One region of the Rahnella sp. BIGb0236 genome, then DNA from elsewhere that is predicted to be linked to it. Evidence: predicted binding sites of a transcription regulator. Region 1 holds the regulator's gene; each other region holds the start of a gene.

Region 1 (3,362 bases):
CTCAGGCTGGCGCTGATCATGCCCGGACTGGTTGTCAGACTGGTTTGCATGGCGCTGAAGGCAGGAAGGTACATGTCGGTGGCTAAAAAGCCGAGCATGCTCAGTCCCGCGAGATAGAGCATAAATCCAAAGGAGGGTTTCATTATTGTCTCGTTAATGTCGTGATTGCAGGTGATTTGACGCAGATTACGTACCGGAGGCGGAGTTTAACGCTTTGATAACAGCGTTGTGAAACGCTAATATTTGCACTCTGCTATCAAAAAAGTTGAAGGCTAAAATATGTGGTCAGAATACGCTCTTGATGTGGTGGATGCGGTGGCAAGAACGGGCAGCTTTAGTGCCGCGGCGCAGGATTTACACCGCGTGCCTTCTGCCATCAGCTACACCGTCCGGCAGCTTGAACAATGGCTGGCAGTGCCGTTATTTGAACGCCGTCATCGTGACGTGGTGCTGACGCCTGCGGGCAAGGTTTTTGTCGATGAAGCCCGCATTCTGACAAAAAAAATGATAGCCACCCGTCGCCAGTGTCAGCAGGTCGCTAACGGCTGGCGCGGCGAACTACGCGTGGCGGTAGACCGGATTGTTAAACCCGCGCGGACGCGAAGGCTGGTACTCGATTTTTACCGCCATTTTCCCGATACGGAACTGATCATCCACTCGGAAGTGTTTAACGGTGTCTGGGATGCGCTGGTGGACGGAAGGGCGGATGTGGCTATCGGTGCCACGAGAGCCATACCGGTGGGTGGCCGGTTTAATTTTCGCGACATGGGATTCATGGACTGGCACTGCGTGGTCAGCCCCCAACATCCGCTGGCGCAGTTGTCCGGTTCGCTCAGGGATGACCAGCTGCGGCCTTATCCGGCGCTCTGTCTGGAAGACACCTCCCGCACATTGCCCAAACGCGATACCTGGACGCTCGACAACCAGCGACGTCTGGTGGTGCCTGACTGGACCTGTGCGCTGGAATGCCTGACAGAAGGATTATGTGTCGGCATGATGCCGGTTCATCGCGTCATCCCGTGGATAGAACAGAATAAATTGCAGGTGCTGACACTGGAAAATCGTTTCCCCGACAGCCCGTGTTGTCTGACGTGGGACCAGAGCAATCCGTCGCCGTCACTGGCGTGGTTACTGGACTATATGGGCGATACAGAAACGATGAATGAGGAATGGTTGCGGGATTAGCAAAAAAAAACGCCTGCACAGGCAGGCGTAGTTACACAATTAACGGCGGTAGTCGCGATACGGACCGTCGGCCACGGAACGGCGTTCAACCAGTTTCGGATGCACTTCGATGGTCTGCGATTCTTCGCGCTTACTGACAATTCTGTCCAGCAACATGGTAAAAGCCATTTCGCCCAGACGCTCTTTAGGCTGATGAACCGTGGTCAGCGCCGGTGAGAAATAGCGGGCATTACGCACATTGTCATAGCCGATCACAGAGATATCCTGCGGAACCCGCAGGCCAAGCTCATCGGCAGCACAAATGGCGCCCATCGCCATCACGTCACCGCCACAGAACACCGCAGTAGGGCGGCTTTTCTGCATCAGGATTTTATGCATCGCCTGATAGCCGGATTCCGGTTCAAAATCGCCCTGAACGACCCATTCATCACGCAGAGGAATATTGGCTTCGGTCAGTGCCTTCACAAAACCCTGGAAACGACCGCCGCCGGTATTACGCGCCAGTTGCCCCGGGATCACACCAATATCACGATGACCGCGTTCAATCAGATAACGACCGGCCATGTAGCCGCCCTCGAAAGCATTATCAATAATGCTGTCGGTGAAGTTTTTGCGCGCCTCGCCCCAGTCCATGACGACCATCGGGATTGAGCGGTACTCCTCCAGCATATTAAGCAGTTCGTCGGGATATTCCGCGCACATCACCAGCAAGCCATCGACGCGTTTTTGCGCCAGCATCTGCAGGTAAGCCTGTTGTTTCTCCAGATTGTTGTGCGAGTTACACAAAATCAGCGTGTAGCCTTTGGAGAAGCAGCTGTTTTCGACGGCTTCAATCACTTCGGCGAAATAGGGCGCTTCACTGGAGGTGGCCAGCAGACCGATCGTTTTGGTGTTATTAACCTTCAGGCTGCGCGCCACGGCGCTTGGCGAATAGTGTAAGTCCTTGATGGCAAGGAGAACCGCAGCTTTAGTTTCTTCGGCGACGAAACGTGTTTTATTGATGACGTGCGACACGGTTGTAGTGGAAACGCCAGCGCGCTTTGCGACATCTTTAATCGTTGCCATGTAAACAATGACTCCTGAACTCACGTGTTTCAGCACGTTAGCATTATGTTAATCGTTTGCTTGCGTGGATTTAACTGCTGACTTCTAAAAGGGCAGTGAAATCGTTGGGTGGATTCTTCAGAATGAGGCGTGAAATGCTCTCGGGTGAAATCGACCGGCACACAGGCGTGGTAACCGACAATTTTCTCTTATAATGCAGGAAAGTGGAAGCAAAATTCTCATGACAGCATTGTCATTCAGCACAAGATTTTAAATGTGAATTATGAGAAAATGCGTTGGCACACATTTAGTGTGGCTTAAAAAATGCCACAACTTGATCCGAAAGGGGGTTTGATGGACAGCAACCTGAAATTATCGTTGATCACCACGGTATGCGCTTTGCTTATGATTATCGCTTTCAGCTTTACTGCGGTAATGAACTGATTTTATAAGCGATCCGCAATAAAAAAGGGCGATCCCGGTAACAGGTATCGCCCTTTTCAATGTGATGCAGTCACCTTATCCGCCGACATTCTTCCCTGCAGAAACTCTTCGTTAAATGCTATTCATTGGCTGATTAGCGAAACTTCAGACTTAACGAATTGTTTATTATCGGATCGTTTTCGGGGTCATTACCCGACGTGCGCCCACATAGTGATCTTGCCAGTAATCATCGCCCAGTGAGGTGATTTTAATGTCTTCACCGGTTCTTGGCGACTGGATGAATTTGCCATTACCGACATAAACACCCACATGGTCTGCTGCGCCGCGATTATTAATTCTGAAAAACACCAGATCGCCGCTTTCCAGTTCACCGCGTTTGACCGGTGCCGCATCGCGCAGATGGTACATTTCATTCGCTGTGCGTGGCATCTTAATGCGAATCAAATCTTTGTAGGCATAATAGACTAAGCCACTGCAATCAAAACCGGTGTTGGGAGAGGTGCCGCCCCAGCGATACGGTTTGCCGACCTGGTGCATCAGCTTGGTCATCGCCGTTTGCTGTGCGTGCTGATAACGTTTTTTGTGTGTCGCGCTCAGCGTAATCGGTTTGCTGTCTTCTTCGCGGAGCTTCTTGCCCTTGCGGTGGCGGCCATAAGCGTCTTTCTTACTGACCTTTGCGCTACTGTTCT
Region 2 (3,362 bases), on a different contig from region 1:
GGTATTGCGCGCCGCTGGAAGGCCCGCGCGGGGCCAGTGTCGAAGAACTGACGACGCATCTGCCGCAGGCGCACCAGTTTGATGATGTGGAGTCTGCCTGGAAACAGGCTATGCAGGAGGCGGCTCCTCAGGATATTGTGATTGTCTGCGGCTCGTTCCATACCGTAGCTCACGTAATGGATGCTTTAGACACGGGGAAAACCAGTGGCAAGTAAGTTTCAAAATCGTCTGGTCGGGACGGTCATTCTGGTGGCGCTGGGCGTCATCATTTTGCCCGGTTTACTCGACGGCAAGAAAAAGCATTACGAAGACGAATTTGCGTCTATTCCATTGGTGCCAAAACCAGGTGATGTTGAAGAACAGGACTCGGTGCCACCGGTCACGCAATCTTTGCCTGCTCAGCCGCCGGAAGGTGCCGATCAGGCCATGAACGGCGAACCGGACACGGAGAGTTCAGCCAACAATACCAATGCTGCGAATCAGGGCAATGTGGCACCCGGCAACACCACCATAGAAGCTCCGCCGGCCACCACACTGCCTGAGCAGAAAAAACCGGTACAGACCGCGCCGGTCAAACCTGCGCCGCAGAAGCCAAAAACGATTGAACCTAAACCGATGGTGGAAGCTAAGCCCACGGTGAAACCGAAGCCTGTGGAGCAGCCGAAACCGGTCGAACAACCGAAGGCAGTTGCCGAACAACCTAAACCGGTTGAACAGCCGAAACCTGCACCGGAAGAAAAAGCACCGGCGGGGCAGTCTTATGTGGTTCAGCTTGGCGCATTGAAAAATGCCGCTAAAGCCAATGAAATTGTAGCGAATCTGCGCCTGTCAGGTTTCCGTGCTTACACCGTTCCGGCCACACCGGTTCAGGGGCAGATCACGCGCCTGTACGTCGGCCCGGATGCCTCGAAGCAGAAACTCGAAGCCTCATTGCCGCAACTGCAACAGCTGAGTGGATTAGGCGGGCAGGTTCGCGCATATTCTGCACACTGACTTTGCTCCTTCCCCTGGGAAGGGGGAGGCTGGGAGGGGGTTTAGCAGGCAACGCCAGATTCAGAGTTGCCATTAATACCCCACCCCAACCCTCCCCTTCGCAGGGGAGGGAGCCGATCGAGTTCTTTGCTCCTCTCCCTGCGAAGGGAGTGGCGGGGAGGGAGCCGATCGAGTTCTTCGCTCCTCCCCCTGCGAAGGGGGAGGCTGGGAGGGGGTTTAGCAGGCAACGCCAGATTCAGAGTTGCCCTTAATACCCCACCCCAACCCCTCCTTTCGCAGGGGCGGGAGTTGATAAATACATAAAAAATACCACGGAGGGCACAAGCGATTTGTGCCCTTTTTCTATAAGATCCTCTGGCTGGATTTTTATAGGTTTATGCTGCGATTGAGGTTTTTTTAATCGCTATTATTAATTTGTCTGACCGGCAGATTTCCCCTACGCAAACGTTTTCTTTTTCTGTTAGAATTCGCCGCGAACTGGATGCCGGGGCAGACGTGACTGGATTAGACACTGGAATAGTTAATGGTCTGGATTGATTACGTCATCATTGCGGTTATCGGATTTTCTGCTTTAGTCAGTTTAATCCGTGGTTTTGTCCGTGAGGCTTTATCGCTGGTAACCTGGGCTTGTGCCTTTTTCGTTGCCAGCCATTATTACCCTTACCTCGCCATCTACTTCACACGTTTCGAAGATGAGTTAGTTCGAAACGGGATCGCAATTGCCATCTTGTTCATCGCGACGTTGATCGTAGGTGCAATTGTCAACTATGTGATTGGTTCACTGGTTGAAAGAACCGGGTTGTCCGGCACTGACAGGGTGTTAGGTGTGTGCTTTGGCGCACTGCGCGGGGTGTTAATCGTCTCCGCGATGCTGTTCTTCCTCGATACTTTTACCGGTTTTTCACAAAGCGAAGACTGGAAGCAATCCCAGTTGATCCCACAGTTCAGTTATATCATCAGGTGGTTCTTTGACTACCTGCAGAGCACGTCGAGTTTCTTGCCCAAACATATTTAGTTTTGGCAGCGCTGAAGAGGAAAAGACAACATGTGCGGTATTGTCGGTATCGCCGGTTTCATGCCGGTAAACCAGTCGATTTATGACGCGTTAACGGTGTTACAACACCGCGGTCAGGATGCTGCAGGCATCACCACCATCGACGCGAATAATAACTTCCGTTTACGTAAAGCGAATGGCCTGGTGAAGGATGTTTTCGAAGCCCGCCATATGCAACGCTTACAGGGCAACATGGGTATTGGCCATGTGCGCTACCCAACGGCTGGCAGTTCCAGCGCTTCAGAAGCTCAACCTTTCTACGTCAACTCTCCGTTCGGCATCACCCTTGCTCATAACGGTAACCTGACCAATGCTCACGAATTGAGAAGTAACCTGTTCGAAGGCCAGCGCCGTCATGTGAACACGACGTCCGATTCTGAGATCCTGCTGAATATCCTGGCGAGTGAACTGGATCGTTTCCAGCACTACCCGCTGGAAGCAGACAACATTTTCGCGGCAGTGGCGGCGGTGAACCTGAAAATTCGCGGTGCCTATGCGTGTGTGGCGATGATTATCGGTCACGGCATGCTGGCGTTCCGTGACCCGCACGGTATCCGTCCGCTGGTCATCGGTAAACGTACGCTGGAAGATGGCCGTAACGAGTACATGGTGGCTTCTGAGAGCGTGGCGCTTGATACGCTGGGCTTTGAGTTCCTGCGTGACGTTGCGCCGGGCGAAGCGGTGTACATCACCGAAAAAGGTCAGCTGTTCACCCGCATGTGTGCGGAGAACCCGCAGTACAATCCGTGCCTGTTCGAATACGTCTATTTCGCACGTCCGGATTCCTTCATCGACAAAATTTCCGTCTACAGCGCCCGTGTCCGTATGGGTGAAAAGCTGGGCGCGAAAATTGCCCGTGAATGGGAAGACATGGATATCGACGTGGTCATTCCGATCCCGGAAACCTCCTGCGATATCGCGCTGGAAATCGCCCGTATTCTGGATAAACCGTACCGTCAGGGGTTTGTGAAAAACCGTTATGTTGGCCGTACCTTTATCATGCCGGGGCAGCAGGAACGTCGTAAATCTGTACGCCGTAAACTGAACGCCAACCGTGCTGAATTCCGTGATAAAAACGTGTTGCTGGTGGATGACTCCATCGTGCGCGGCACCACCTCTCAGCAGATTGTTGAGATGGCGCGTGAAGCCGGGGCACGACGTGTTTATCTGGCGTCAGCGGCACCGGAAATCCGTTTCCCGAATGTGTACGGAATCGATATGCCAAGCGCCAACGAACTGATTGCGCATGGCCGTGAAGTCAGCGAAATCAATCAGATGATCGGTGCTGATGCCTTAATCTTCCAGGATCTGAGCG
Region 3 (3,362 bases), on a different contig from region 1:
GGGTTTCAGCTATTAATGCTGCCAGTGAACGTCTGCTGAAATATATCGGCGTCTGGGACAACATTATTGCTCAGCGTGCCAATGCCTATCAGGGGATGGAAGTCTGGGATCGTGACAGCTTCGGCAAAATCGCCTTCCGTGGCGAAGAATATGGCTTCAGCCATCTGGGTCACATCATTGAGAATCAGGTGATCCACCGTGCGCTGTGGCAGCGTGCGGAAAAATCTTCCGACATCACGTTGCTCGCACCCGCCACGTTGAAGAACGTAGCCTGGGGCGAAAACGAAGCGTTTATCACCCTTAATGATGATCGCCAGCTCAGCGCGCGTTTAGTGGTCGGCGCGGACGGCGCACAGTCATGGCTGCGCCAGCATGCCGACATCCCGCTGACTTTCTGGGATTACCGTCATCATGCACTGGTAGCGACCATCCGCACGGAAGAGCCGCACCAGTCTGTTGCACGTCAGGTCTTTCACGGTGAAGGTATTCTGGCATTTCTGCCGCTGGCCGATACCCATTTGTCTTCTATCGTCTGGTCAGTGTCACCGGATGAAGCACAGCGCCTGAGCGCGCTGGAGCCTGAAAAGTTCAACAAAATCCTCGCCAGCACTTTTGACCTGCGACTTGGCGTGTGTCGCGTAGAAAGTGAGCGCCTGACCTTCCCGCTGACCGGCCGTTATGCCCGCAGCTTTGCCTCACAACGTCTGGCGCTGGTCGGCGATGCGGCACACACCGTGCATCCGCTGGCCGGACAGGGCGTGAACTTAGGCTTTATGGATGCTGCTGAACTGGCGTCTGAAATCAAACGTCTGCAAAAAGAAGGCAAAGATTTCGGCCAGCACATGTACCTGCGCCGTTACGAGCGTCGTCGTAAACACAGCGCGGCGCTGATGCTGGCGGGTATGCAGGGCTTCCGCGAACTGTTTGCCGGGGATAATCCAGCCAAAAAACTGCTGCGCGACATCGGCCTGACGCTGGCGGATTCCCTGCCGGGTGTGAAACCGAAACTGGTCCGTCAGGCGATGGGGCTGAACGATTTACCCGAATGGTTACGGGACGATTCACTTCGATTGAAATAATCTAATTTCAGCTCAATTTTTTCATTACATTTTCTAATCCGGGGCCGGATTTTTCATTCTGCAAATGGTGAGAAATCCGGCCTTGTCGTTATATAACATCGATACTTTTGCTGTTTATTTGTAGATTTTGCGCCGCAAACCCCAGTTTACCAGTCAAAAACTCTGCACAATGCCCTTGTGAAATCACTGACATTCCCGCTGCTCTGCATATTTTAACTTATGGTTAGTGAGCTTATTCAGTGGTAAGTTCGAGCGAGGGTATCGTTTGCGCGGTGTGCTGTTTATGCACTTAATTAAATGAGGAATAAGATGGTTAAGCAGACTCAGCTTTATGAACAACATGTTGCGTGCGGCGCGCGTATGGTCGATTTCCACGGCTGGATGATGCCTTTGCATTATGGCTCTCAGCTGGATGAACACCACATCGTGCGTCAGGATGCCGGTATGTTTGACGTCTCGCACATGACCATTGTCGATCTCCACGGTGCCCGTACCCGTGAATTCCTCCGTTATCTTCTGGCGAACGATGTCGCCAAGCTCACCGTTCCCGGCAAAGCGCTGTACACCGGCATGCTCAATGCGTCCGGCGGCGTGATAGACGACCTGATCGTTTACTTCCTCAACGAAAATTATTTCCGTCTGGTGGTTAACTCCGCTACTCGTGAGAAAGATCTGGCATGGATTTCGCAGCATGCAGAACCGTACGCTGTTGAACTGACGGTGCGTGATGATCTGGCGCTGGTCGCTGTGCAGGGGCCGCAGGCGAAAGAAAAAGCGGAAACTTTGTTTACCGCTGAACAAAAACAAGCGGTCGCGGGCATGAAGCCGTTCTTTGGCGTTCAGGCGGGCGATCTGTTTATCGCCACCACCGGTTATACCGGCGAAGCGGGTTATGAAATCGCGCTGCCGCAAGAGCAGGTGGCTGATTTCTGGCAGAAATTGCTGGCCGCAGGCGTGAAACCCGCCGGTCTGGGCGCACGCGACACGCTGCGTCTGGAAGCTGGCATGAATCTCTACGGTCAGGAAATGGACGAAGGCGTGTCACCACTGGCGGCCAATATGGGCTGGACCATCGCATGGGCACCGGAAGACCGTAACTTTATTGGCCGTGACGCACTGGAAAGACAGCGCGAGCAGGGCACTGAACAGCTGGTAGGCCTGGTGATGACCGAGAAAGGCGTATTGCGTAACGAACTGCCGGTACGATTCACCGACAGCGCGGGCAACACGCTGGAAGGCGTGATCACCAGCGGTTCGTTCTCCCCGACGCTGGGCTACAGTATTGCTCTGGCACGCGTTCCGGCGGGCATTGGCGAACATGCCATTGTGCAAATCCGTAACCGCGAAATGCCGGTAAAAGTCACCAAACCAGGTTTTGTCCGTAACGGCAAACCTCTGGCGCAGTAACGAATTCGAGATAAAAATTATCCAGTTAACGCTGAATTAAGCACTTTTTGGAGAAAATAACATGAGCAATGTTCCAGCAGATTTGAAATACGCCTCTTCCCACGAGTGGGTACGTTCAGAAGGCAACGGCGTTTACACCGTAGGCATCACCGAACACGCGCAGGAATTACTGGGCGACATGGTTTTCGTTGATCTGCCAGAAGTCGGCCGCGAAGTGACTGCCGGTGAAGACTGTGCCGTGGCTGAATCCGTGAAAGCGGCTTCCGACATTTACTCTCCAGTTAGCGGCGAAATCGTTGCAGTGAACGGCGAACTGGAAGGTTCCCCGGAGCTGGTCAACAGCGAGCCATATGGCAGCGGTTTCCTGTTTCAGATTAAAGCGTCAGACGAAAGCGAACTGGCTAAGCTGCTTGATGCAGATGCCTATTCAGCTTCCATCGACGAATAATTACACATTGTTTTACCCGCCCCGCAGCCTGCGGGGCAGTTCCCGACCCGTAGCTTTTGTCAGTATCCCAAGACACCTCCAGCAGATTTCAGGAATGCGTAGCAAATGACTCAGACTCTCAGCCAACTCGAACACAGCGAAGCCTTTATCGGCCGCCATATCGGTCCGTCTTCTCAGCAACAGCAACAGATGCTGGAAACGGTCGGTGCGGATTCCTTAAACGCGCTGATCCAGCAGATCGTTCCGGTCGATATCCAGTTGCCGGGGCCACCGGCCGTCGGCGATGCCGTGACGGAACATCAGGCGCTGGCTGAGCTGAAAGCCATTGCCAGCCAGAACCAACGCTATAAATCCTACATCGGTATGGGTTACAGCGCGGTGCTGACGCCGCCGGTTATCCTGCGCAACATGCTGGAAAATCCGGGCTG
Region 4 (3,362 bases), on a different contig from region 1:
GTCCGCCATCCGTCGTAACTAAAGCCGCAGCGGTGTTCGCTGCGTTCGTAGACCCGAGTCACTGACATCAGTCAGCTCATCGGGCTCTGCTCGCTGGCTGCCTTGCTGCAACTTCATTTACCTGGAGGGTAGCCACCCTGATTTTCTTCCCTTATTCTTAAATATCTCAATAATCTTCAAAAGGAATGTCAGGGTGCGCTCACGTATTGCCACGCTCGACTTTGCCCGTGGTCTCGCCATTTTTGGCATTCTTCTGCTCAATATCAGCGCCTTCGGTTTACCGAAAGCCGCTTACCTGAATCCGGCGTTTGCCGGAACGCCCTCTGTTTCTGATACCTGGACCTGGGCGGTGCTCGACGTCGTCGCGCAGGGTAAATTCCTGATGATGTTTGCCATGCTGTTTGGCGGCGGTCTGTTTTTGTTGCTGCCGCGCGGTAAACACTGGATCCAGGCGCGTTTGTCGATTCTTTTACTGTGCGGGTTTCTGCATGCCACCCTGATGTGGGACGGCGATATCTTGCTGTCTTACGGGCTGATCGGTCTGGTGTGCTGGCGGATGGTGCGGGAAGGGCGCAGCAGTCAGTCGCTGATTTCCACCGGCATTATTTTGTATCTGATCGGCGTCGCCGTGCTGGCGATGCTCGGGTTCATTACCTCGCCGAAACCCGGCAGTTTCTGGCTCCCGGGACCAGCGGAAATTCAATATGAACAATACTGGCGGCTGAAAGGTGGCTGGGAAGCGATCCGCAACCGCCTCGATTTGCTGTCCTCCAGTTTGCTGGCGATCGGTGCGCAATACGGCTGGGAACTGGCGGGCGCAATGCTGACAGGTGCCGGGCTGATGCGCAGCGGCTGGCTGAAAGGTGAGTTTCGCCTCGCACATTACCGCAAAGTTGCCGCTGTACTGTTACCGCTTTCATTACTGATACAAATTCCGGCGATTTACCTGCAATACCGCACCGGCTGGGACTACCGCTGGAGCGGTTTTTTATTGCAGGTGCCGCGGGAAATTGGCTCGCTGATGCAGGCCGTCAGTTATCTGGCGCTGTGTTACGGCTTCTGGCCGCAGATTTCCCGCTGGCGGGCGGTGAACTGGATTTCGCAGATTGGCCGCATGGCCCTGACCAACTACCTGTTACAGACGCTGATCTGCACCACATTCTTCAATGTCTTCGGCTTCTACCAGCACTTCGACCGCCTGCAACTGCTGGCGCTGGTGCCACTGGTCTGGGCGTGCAACTTGCTGGTGACCTTGCTGTGGTTGCGGCATTTCCGTCAGGGACCGGTGGAGTGGTTATGGCGTAAACTGACGGTCAAAGCCTCCGGTGTTGAACTGAAAACCGCCTGATCCCAGATCGTCACATCATCCTAAATGATAGATTTGGGATGAAGGTTACAGAATTGTATGTAAACGTTTTCTTTCCTGTGACGAGATTCACGCAGGCGTTTTCGCAAAATGTTTAGGATAGCGGTCGTGCCTCTCCGACGACCACTACACTAAAAAAGGAAACGCCATGCGCACTTCACCTCGCTTCTCTTTGTCCGGCTTCTTTACCTCCTGGGTTAAAAATTTCCGTATTCCTCCGTACCACTCTCTGGCTGATCACGGAGCGACGCATGGTCACCATTCGTGATGTCGCCCGGCTGGCGGGGGTTTCTGTCGCCACCGTTTCACGTGTTCTGAACAATCCCGCTATCGCCAGTAAAGAAGCCCGCGAGCAGGTGTTGCAGGCTGTCGCCACGCTGGGATACCGGCCTAATGCCAATGCGCAGGCGCTGGCCACGCAAAGCAGCGACACCATCGGTGTGGTGGTCATGGATGTGTCAGATCCGTTTTTCGGCGCGCTGGTGAAAGCGGTGGATACCGTTGCACAGCAGCATCAGAAATACGTTTTAATAGGTAACAGCTATCATATTGCCGAAAAAGAAAGGCACGCCATTGAGGTTTTGATTCGTCAACGCTGTAACGCACTCATTGTGCATTCGAAAGCGCTGGGCGATGACGAACTCTCGCGGTTTATGGATCAGGTATCCGGCATGGTGCTGATTAACCGCGTCATTCCGGGCTACGAGCACCGTTGTGTCTGGCTTAACAACGTCAGCGGTGCGGAGATGGCGACGCGTTTGTTACTGTCGCAGGGCCATCAGCGCATCGGCTATATCGGGTCAAGTCACGGTATCGAAGACGATTTGCAGCGTTATCAGGGCTACGCCCAGGCAATGACGCAGGCACATCAGAGCGGTGACGCGCCACCTGCCGCATGGCGGGCGCAAAGTTCGCCGGATCTGCAGGGCGGGGAGGCGGCGATGGTGGAACTGCTCGGGCGTAATCTGCACCTCAGCGCGGTGTTTGCCTATAACGATTCGATGGCGGCCGGTGCGATGGCGGTGTTGAAAGAAAACGGAATTAACATTCCGGATGACTTTTCACTGATCGGTTTTGACGATATTCCGATTGCCCGTTACACCAGCCCGAAAATGACCACCGTGCGATATCCGATCGTTTCCATGGCGACGCTGGCCACCGAACTGGCTTTAAAAGGTGCGGCAGAACAGTTAGCTATGGGCGTTTCGCATTGTTTTATGCCGACGCTGGTCAGACGCCATTCGGTTGCACCCTGGCAAAATGTGGCACCCGTCACTTATTGATCAAATAACGCGATGTAACCGTTTTCAATCTGTGAGAACTTTCACAGTTTATTAACATCGCGCACATTATGATTCATTCGTTTTCAATATGATTCATTTTGGGTCCGGTTTGCCGGACTTGTTTCACAGCGAGTCAGGACGTTATCAGTCAAGGATGGCAGGCACCCACAATCATGACGTGGAGCTGTACTGCTCCCGCAGGGGTTTCCGGTGCCACATTCTGTAACACCCTACATAACCGGAGATACAAATGAATAAGAAGGTCTTCACCCTGGCGACTCTGGCTGCAAGCATGATGTTTGGTTTTGCCGCACATGCTGCTGATACTAAAATCGGCGTCACCATCTACAAATATGATGACAACTTCATGTCTGAAGTTCGCAAAGCCATTGAAAAAGATGCTAAAGCTTCTCCAGATGTGCAACTGCTGATGAATGACTCGCAAAACAGCCAGTCTACCCAGAATGACCAGGTAGACGTCATGCTGGCGAAGGGTGTGAAAGCGTTAGCCATTAACCTGGTTGACCCGGCTGCTGCCCCGGTAATCATTGAGAAAGCCCGCGGTGCTGGCATTCCTGTTGTTTTCTACAACAAAGAACCTTCCCGTAAAGCGCTGGACAGCTACGACAAAGCCTATTACGTCGGTACCGATTCTAAAGAATCTGGCGTGATCCAGGGTGAGCTGATTGCTAAACACTGGAAAGCGAACCCGG

Evidence for each region. The regulator PurR, encoded in region 1, represses purine synthesis genes. The targets are predictions, from matches to a motif close to CANGCAAACGTTTGCNTG.
Region 2: a site for PurR is predicted at 1,431-1,448, ahead of cvpA (colicin V production protein). Genes of this name have one in related genera too.
Region 3: a site for PurR is predicted at 1,334-1,351, ahead of gcvT (glycine cleavage system aminomethyltransferase GcvT). Genes of this name have one in related genera too.
Region 4: a site for PurR is predicted at 1,437-1,454, ahead of galS (HTH-type transcriptional regulator GalS). Genes of this name have one in related genera too.

What each region holds. Positions count from the first base shown of each region.
Region 1 is NZ_SOAO01000008.1:166,642-170,003, reverse strand. It holds gene punC (purine nucleoside transporter PunC) at 1-143, opposite strand, end outside; gene punR (DNA-binding transcriptional activator PunR) at 280-1,185, shown strand; gene purR (HTH-type transcriptional repressor PurR) at 1,225-2,250, opposite strand; gene EDF78_RS17105 (C40 family peptidase) at 2,839-3,362, opposite strand, start outside.
Region 2 is NZ_SOAO01000003.1:377,166-380,527, forward strand. It holds gene folC (bifunctional tetrahydrofolate synthase/dihydrofolate synthase) at 1-215, shown strand, start outside; gene dedD (cell division protein DedD) at 205-993, shown strand; gene cvpA (colicin V production protein) at 1,517-2,008, shown strand; gene purF (amidophosphoribosyltransferase) at 2,039-3,362, shown strand, end outside.
Region 3 is NZ_SOAO01000016.1:111,905-115,266, forward strand. It holds gene ubiI (FAD-dependent 2-octaprenylphenol hydroxylase) at 1-1,079, shown strand, start outside; gene gcvT (glycine cleavage system aminomethyltransferase GcvT) at 1,389-2,486, shown strand; gene gcvH (glycine cleavage system protein GcvH) at 2,548-2,934, shown strand; gene gcvP (aminomethyl-transferring glycine dehydrogenase) at 3,040-3,362, shown strand, end outside.
Region 4 is NZ_SOAO01000003.1:626,665-630,026, forward strand. It holds gene folE (GTP cyclohydrolase I FolE) at 1-18, shown strand, start outside; gene yeiB (DUF418 domain-containing protein YeiB) at 194-1,348, shown strand; gene galS (HTH-type transcriptional regulator GalS) at 1,618-2,649, shown strand; gene mglB (galactose/glucose ABC transporter substrate-binding protein MglB) at 2,900-3,362, shown strand, end outside.